DNA from 2 places in the Streptomyces vulcanius genome. Region 2 is predicted to be linked to the other one. Evidence: riboswitches for the same ligand, from Rfam matches in the RefSeq annotation. Region 2 holds a riboswitch; the other holds the start of a gene.
What was found. Region 2 has a riboswitch for cyclic di-AMP ahead of ACFPIH_RS37375 (C40 family peptidase). Riboswitches for the same ligand answer to the same signal wherever they lie in the genome.
Positions count from the first base shown of each region.

Region 1 (3,766 bases), on a different contig from region 2:
AATTGAAGGCGCGCACGGAATAAGGCAGCGGAAATACAGCTCCGCCGAATATCCCTTCTTTGTATACGGCCCCCGTGTTAATGCCGCAGACCCGTCATGTTTACGGCAGGTTGCGAAGTCCTCACACGGTCGGCGCGTTCGGTGCCGCCGGAGAAGCGCAGCCGGTGTGCGAGCGTCGCGCGCTCGGTGTGCAGCGCCGTGACCGTCCGCGCGCGCTCCCCGTCGCCGCGCGCCACCGCGTCCACGATCGCGCCGTGCTCGGCCCAGGACTCCACGGGGTTGGCCGGCGCGTCCACCGCGTACATCCAGGCGATCTTGTGCCGCAGCTGGGTGAGCGTGGACGTCAGGGCATGGCTTCCGGAGGCCTGGGCGAGCGTCTCGTGGAACCAGCTGCCCAGGGAGCGCAGATCCTCGCTGTTGCCCCTCCTGGCCCGCTCCTGGCCCAGCCGGACGAGCCCGCGCAGCACCTTCAGATGGGCCTCGGTGCGCCGCTGCGCCGCCCGGGCGGCACCGAGGGGCTCCAGGAGCATGCGCATCTCCAGCAGGTCGGCGGCCTCCTGCTCGGTCGGTTCCGCGACGCACGCGCCCGCGTGCCGCCGGGTGACGACGAAGCCCTCGGCCTCCAGGGTGCGCAGCGCCTCCCGGACGGGAACCCGGGAAACGCCGTAGCGGCGGGCGAGGAGTTCCTCGGTGAGTCGGCTGCCGCGCTCGTAGACACCCGCGACGATGTCGTCCCGGATGGCCGTGCACACCGAGTGCGCCGGAATACGCATGACCGACCTCCGCCTTAATCCCCGTGAAACGTCGACGATTGACGTGTTCAGTGACTCTATTGCAATGGGACGGAATTTCCGATGGCGGGCCGGAATCCAGGGATATTTTTTGGACAGCGGGGTCGCCGAAACGACGAAAGCCCCGGCCGGAGGGGCCGGGGCTGCACGATCTGTCGCCGTGTGTCGTCAGACGTTCACGCCGTGCTGGCGGAGGTAGGCGACCGGATCGATGTCCGAGCCGTACTCCGCGGTGGTGCGGGCCTCGAAGTGCAGGTGCGGGCCTGTGACGTTGCCGGTCGCGCCGGACAGGCCGATCTGCTGACCGGGAGTCACCTGCTGGCCCACCGAGACCCCGATGGACGACAGGTGGCCGTACTGGGTGAACGTGCCGTCGTTCATCCTGATGACGATCTGGTTGCCGTACGACCCTCCCCAGCCGGCCTCGACGACGGTGCCCAGGCCGACCGCGTGCACGGTGGTGCCGGTCGCGGCGTGGAAGTCGATGCCGGTGTGGCTGCCGGAGGACCACAGGGAGCTGCTCGCGTGGTAGCCGGTGGAGATGTAGGAACCGGTGATCGGCGGCACGAAGGTGTTCAGCCGCTTGCGTTCGGCCTCCCGGGCGGCACGCACGCGTGCCTCGCGGTCCTCCACGGCCTTCTTGGCCGCCGCCTCACGCGCGGCCTCCTCGTACGCCGCCTCCTTCTGGACGGCGACCTGGTCGTCGACCTGCTCGGCGGCTGCTTCACCGGCGGCGACGACGGGCGTCAGCCCGGTCTCCTCGGGGGTGGGCTCGGCGGCGAAGGCCGGAGTGACGGCGACAGTGGCCATGACACCGGTGGTGGCGAGCGTCGCGACGCCCGCCGCACGGATGGTGGTGCGCTGCATCCGGCTGGGGCGACGGTGCTTCCCGGGGGCGCAGGTGAACGCCATGTAGTTGAGCGGTCCTTTCCTTCCCTCTCGCCTACCGGGTTAGCTGACGGGTTCGGAGCAGGAAGGTCTCCTACGGACCCCCTCGCGACTGGCGCGGGCGTCCGATTCACCCCAGGGACTTCATGGGTCCCCGGCTCCCCTGGCTCGCGCCGTACGGGGACTCGGCGATGACTGTCCGGTGCCGCGGCTGCGGCGCACTGCCTGACGAACAGCCCGCCTGACGCTAAGCGGGGCCCCTTTCAATCCCCAAGTGGATCGCGGGTTTTGTAGCGCATCCCACAGGGCAGACGTGCAACCTCTGGCTCAATTCGGGCATCTGGGGGCCCTCGACCGCGCTCCCGCCGCCCAGGACCCCCACACGCGTGGCTACTCCGCGGGGACGACCTTCACGTCGCCGATCCCGAGCGCCTCGACGGGCTCCTTGATCTGCGCGGCGTCGCCGACGAGGACGGTCACCAGACGGTCCACCGGGAAGGCGCTGACGGCCGCCGCGGTGGCCTCCACGGTGCCGGTGGCGGCGAGCTGCTGGTACAGCGTGGCCTGGTAGTCGTCGGGCAGGTACTGCTCGACCTGGTCGGCCAGCGTGCCGGCGACGGCCGCCGCGGTCTCGTACTTCAGCGGGGCCACACCCACCAGGTTCTGCACGGCGACGTCCCGCTCGGCGTCGGTCAGTCCCTCGGCGGCGAGGGTGCGCAGCACCTTCCACAGGTCGTCCAGGGCGGGACCGGTGTTCGGGGTGTCGACGGAGCCGCTGATGGCCAGCATCGAGGCGCCCGAGCCGTCCGGCGCGGACCTGAGGATCTGGCCGAAGGCGCGCACGCCGTACGTGTAGCCCTTCTCCTCGCGCAGGACACGGTCCAGACGGGAGGTGAGGGTGCCGCCGAGGCAGTAGGTGCCGAGCACCTGGGCGGCCCACACGCGCGCGTGGCGGTCGGCGCCGATCCGGCCGATCAGCAGCTGTGTCTGGACGGCGCCGGGGCGGTCCACGATGACGACCCGTCCGGCGTCGTCGGCCGTCACCGACGGGACCGGCCGGGGCTGGGCCGGGGAGCCCGTCCAGGCGCCCAGGGTGTCGCCGAGGAGCGCCGCCAGGTCGACGCCGGTGAGGTCGCCGACGACCACGGCGGTGGCCGTGGCGGGCCGGACGTGCCGCTCGTAGAAGGCGCGTACGGCCGCCGAGTCGATCTTCTCGACGGTCTCCGCGGTGCCCTGGCGCGGGCGCGACATCCGCGTGCCCGCCGGGAAGAGCTCCTTGGAGAGCTCCTTGGCGGCCCTGCGGGAGGGGTTGGCCAGCTCGTGCGGGATCTCGTCCAGGCGGTTGCGGACCAGACGCTCGACCTCGCTGTCGGCGAACGCGGGCGCGCGCAGGGCGTCGGCGAGCAGGCCGAGCGCCTTGGGCAGGCGGGAGGCCGGCACCTCCAGGCTGATGCGGACGCCGGGGTGGTCGGCGTGCGCGTCGAGGGTGGCGCCGCAGCGCTCCAGTTCGGCGGCGAAGTCCTCGGCGGAGTGCTTGTCGGTGCCCTCGGAGAAGGCCCGCGCCATGATCGTGGCGACGCCGTCCAGGCCGGCCGGTTCGGCGTCGAGGGGGGCGTCGAGGAGTACCTCGACGGCGACGACCTGCTGGCCGGGGCGGTGGCAGTGGAGCACGGTCAGGCCGTTGTCCAGGGCGGCGCGTTCGGGCGCCGGGAACGCCCACGGCTTGGCCTCGCCCGCCCGGGGCTGGGGGTGGAAGTCCATCGTGGCGAGCTCGCTCACTGGGCCGCCTCCTCGTTCTCGTCCTGGTCGGCGGGGGTTTCGGGGGCGGTCGGCTCGTAGACGAGCACCGCGCGGTTGTCGGGGCGCAGGCGGGCCTTGGCGACCTCCCGCACCTCCTCGGGCGTGATCTCCAGCACGCGCTGGACGGCCGTGAGGGCGAGCTGCGGGTCACCGAACAGGACGGCGAAGCGGCACAGTTCGTCCGCGCGGCCGGCGACGGTGCCGAGCCGGTCGAGCCACTCGCGCTCCAACTGGGCCTGGGCGCGCTCCATCTCCTCGGCCGTGGGGCCGTCCTCGGCGAACCGGGC
Region 1 covers NZ_JBHSFK010000006.1:146,451-150,216, reverse strand. The annotation lists gene ACFPIH_RS11530 (GntR family transcriptional regulator) at 78-773, opposite strand; gene ACFPIH_RS11525 (M23 family metallopeptidase) at 960-1,703, opposite strand; cyclic di-AMP (ydaO/yuaA leader) riboswitch at 1,717-1,880, opposite strand; gene ACFPIH_RS11520 (M16 family metallopeptidase) at 2,070-3,458, opposite strand; gene ACFPIH_RS11515 (M16 family metallopeptidase) at 3,455-3,766, opposite strand, start outside.
Region 1: it holds a riboswitch for cyclic di-AMP, as region 2 does, so the genes downstream of both, ACFPIH_RS11525 (M23 family metallopeptidase) here and ACFPIH_RS37375 (C40 family peptidase) in region 2, are expected to answer to the same signal.

Region 2 (3,766 bases):
ATCAGATGCTTCAGACACCGGAGGAGGGGTATCCCATGACGACGCGACCGTCCGCCCGCTATGTCCTGCCCGAGTTCACCGAGCAGACGAGCTTCGGGCGCCGGACCATGGATCCGTACTCGAAGCTCCTGGAGGAGCGGATCGTCTTCCTGGGGACGCCGATCGACGACACCTCCGCGAACGACGTGATGGCCCAGTTCATGTACCTGGAGCACAAGGACCCCGACCGGGACATCTCGCTGTACATCAACTCCCCGGGCGGCTCGTTCAGCGCGATGACCGCGATCTACGACACGGTCCAGTACGTCACCTGCGACGTGGAGACGACCTGTCTGGGCCAGGCCGGATCGTCCGCAGCGGTGCTGCTGGCGGCGGGCGCCCCGGGCAAGCGGTTCGCGCTGCCGAGCGCGCGCATGGTGATCCATCAGCCGGCGTTCACCGAGCCGGTCGAGGGGCAGGCCAGCGATCTGGCGATCCAGGCCGATGAACTGGCGCGCACCCGGTCCCTGCTGGAGGAGATGCTCGTACGGCACACCGGGCGCAGCCCCGAGCAGGTGAACGCGGACATCGAGCGGGACATGATCCTCACCGCGCCCGAGGCCGTGACGTACGGGCTGGTGGACGGGGTCATCCCCAACCGCCGGGACCTGTCCGGCGCTTCCGGGGCGAGGTGAGCCGCGATGATTCCCGACCTGCCGCCGCTGCCCGCGCTGACCCGCGCCGAGTCCGAGCTGATCGACCGTTACCTGGATGTGGTGGACCTGCTCGGCCGGATCAACCCGGCGCACCACGGGGACACGTACCGTGGACTGCGGGCCGCCCAGGCGCTGGTCTCCAGGGCCACCGAGCTGCGTGACGCGCTGACCCTGATGCACCAGCGGGGCGAGAGCGAACTGCACGCGCCGACACTCGCGCGGGCGCTGCGCGTCCTCGACGGGGAGCGTCGTACGGCGCGCGTCACGGTGCCTCCGCTCTCCGACAGTTGACCCACGGCCGTCCGGTCCGGAGGGCCCTCGTCCCGATCGAGCCGTCCGGACCGGACCTGAAACGCACCAGACGGGTTACCCCTGTTCGGCGTAGGGGCAGTTCCCTTCACAAGCGCGCGAACGTTGTGCGGAACGTGCCATTCCGGGCCGGAACATGGGGTTCCTGTGCAGGTCCGGGGCCATTTGTCCCCTTGACACCTGACCCGCCATCAGGGTGTCCACCTGATCGAGTGAGTGGTGAGTAACCCCACAAATCCCCGGTTTCATTGGGATTTTCGGTCAGCCGTCAGTCAAGATCCCTGACTGACGACAAGCCCCCGCCACAAGCGGCGGGGCGGTCCGGGTGGACGCCGAGTCCTGCCGCCACCCGGATGACCGGTCGACAGAAGTGCATCGGCAGGAGTGGAGGACCCAAGCACGACGGGTCGCCGGAACGGTCACGCCATGACCGGGCCGAGCAGCCCTTGGGGTGAAGCCGCGTCAGCGGCCGGGCAACTTCGCCAGCCCGAATCCGACAGGTCATCCTTCACAGGCGGCTGACGAAGGGTTGCGCATGACTGCGCTCAATCGTGTCCCGTCGCTCATGGTCCGGGCCGGTACGGCCTCCGCCTTCGCCATCGCCGCCGTGGGTGGCTCGGTGGTGATTCCCGGTGTCGCCTCCGACGCGGCGGCGGCCACACCGGCCACGAAGGCACTTCAGGTCGCGGCGTCCAAGAAGGGCTCCCCGTACCGGTACGGGGCCGCGGGGCCAAAGCGGTTCGACTGCTCCGGTCTCACGATGTACTCGTTCAAGAAGGCGGGCAAGAAGCTGCCGCGTACGGCGGCTCAGCAGTACAACAAGACCCGCCACATCTCGGCCGGCACCCGCAAGGCCGGGGACCTCGTGTTCTTCCACTCGGGTTCGAACGTGTACCACGTCGGGATCTACGCGGGTGGCGGCAAGATCTGGCACTCGCCGAAGACCGGTGCCGTCGTGCGACTGGAGAAGATCTGGACGAAGAGCGTCTGGTACGGCCGGGTCCGCTGACCTGTTCCCCGGGGCGGTGACGGCGTCCCTGACGCGCCGTCACCGCCCCGGGAACCCCGGCGCCTCGGTCCCGGCCTCCGCGGGGGCCGTCCACGGCAGTTCGACCGTGACCGTCTTGCCGCCCTCTCTGGTGGGCCGCACTCTCAGCTTGCCGCCGCACTCCGCGGTCAGCCAGCGAATGATCACCATGCCTCGGCCGTTGTCCTGCTGGACAGCGGCCGGCAGTCGTTTGGGGAAGCGCGGATGGCTGTCGGTGACGCCGATGCTCAGATGTTCGTCACGGTCCAGGACCAGGTCCACCGTGAAGGTGGGCGACTGCCCCAGGGTGTGCTGCACGGCGTTGGTGGCGAGTTCGGAGACGATCAGCCGGACGGTCTCGGAGCCGTCCGAACCGGGCGGCAGACCCCACTCCCCCAGAGCGCCGAGCACGAATGCGCGAGCCGCGCGGACCGAGCCGGGATCGCTCGGCAGAGTGACGGATGCTTCCAGGTGATCTGCCATGGCGACGTCGTCCCTTTCTCACGGGACCGGCGTCCGACACAGTGCGGATGGTTCGAGTACGGTCCCGGACTGGTGCTTCTTTGCCAGACTGCCATTACCAAGCCGGTCACGGGTGACGATCCACCAAGATATGCATATATCTGTCGCCCGATGCGGTGAACTCTGCCACGGCGGAACGTATTTGGACGGCTCGTGAGGATTAGGGCTCCGAAGGGCTTCGCGAAGCCCCGAAAGAGTCCGTGAGGCTCCGAGAGTGAGGAGAAGGCCGTGCAGCACGGTCCCGCGGTGCGCCGCCGCAAACTGGGTGCGGAACTGCGCAGTCTGCGCGCCCGGGCGGGGCTCACCAGTGGTGAGGCGGCCCGCCTGGTGGGGTGGCACCAGTCCAAGGTGAGCCGGATCGAGACGGGCACCAGCGGTACGAAAACGGCCGATGTGCGGTTACTTCTCGACGCCTACGGGGTGACCGATCCGCGCCTCAGGGAACTCATGCTGGCGCTGGCAGGCGCCGACGAGGGCGACGGGCGCGACCACTGGTGGCACGCCTACCGCGGGATCCTGCCCACCGCCTACCGGGACTTCATCAGCCTGGAGTCGCAGGCCGGAGGGATGCGCACGCTGGAGACGACCGTGGTACCGGGGCTGCTGCAGACCCCCGAGTACGCCCGCGCGGTGACCCGGGCGGCGGTGGAGGGGGCGGACGAGGACCAGCTCGACACCCTGGTGGAGGTGCGGATCGCCCGCCAGGACGTGCTGCGCCGCCGGACCCCGCTGCGGCTGAGCGCGGTGCTGGACGAGGCGGTGCTGCGGCGGGAGGTGGGCGGGCCCGAGGTCATGACCCGTCAGCTCACCCGGCTGGTGGAGGCGGCACGGCTGCCCCACATCAGGCTCCAGGTACTGCCGTTCTCCGCCGGAGCGCATATCGGAGTGACCGGGCCTTTCGTTATCTTCTCGTTTTCGAGCGCTTCTGATCTGGACGTGGTTGTTATCGACCACTTGACGAGTAGCCTCTATCTCGAACGGAAAGAAGACCTCGAGGCCTACACCGAGGCCTTCAACGCCCTTCGGGCTCATGCCCTTTCGCCCGAGGAATCACTGGAATACATCGCCGCCAGAGCCGGCGGCGCGTAGGGAGGCACCATGTCCGCACAGGTGCGGTGGCTGCGCAGCAGCTACAGCACGGGAGCGAACAACTGCGTCGAGACGGCCCGGCCGGCCAGTGGCCCGTGGGCCGGTCTGCTCGCCGTACGGGACT
Region 2 covers NZ_JBHSFK010000031.1:32,143-35,908, forward strand. The annotation lists gene ACFPIH_RS37365 (ATP-dependent Clp protease proteolytic subunit) at 36-674, shown strand; gene ACFPIH_RS37370 (hypothetical protein) at 681-986, shown strand; cyclic di-AMP (ydaO/yuaA leader) riboswitch at 1,366-1,536, shown strand; gene ACFPIH_RS37375 (C40 family peptidase) at 1,540-2,013, shown strand; gene ACFPIH_RS37380 (ATP-binding protein) at 2,053-2,514, opposite strand; gene ACFPIH_RS37385 (helix-turn-helix domain-containing protein) at 2,782-3,642, shown strand; gene ACFPIH_RS37390 (DUF397 domain-containing protein) at 3,652-3,766, shown strand, end outside.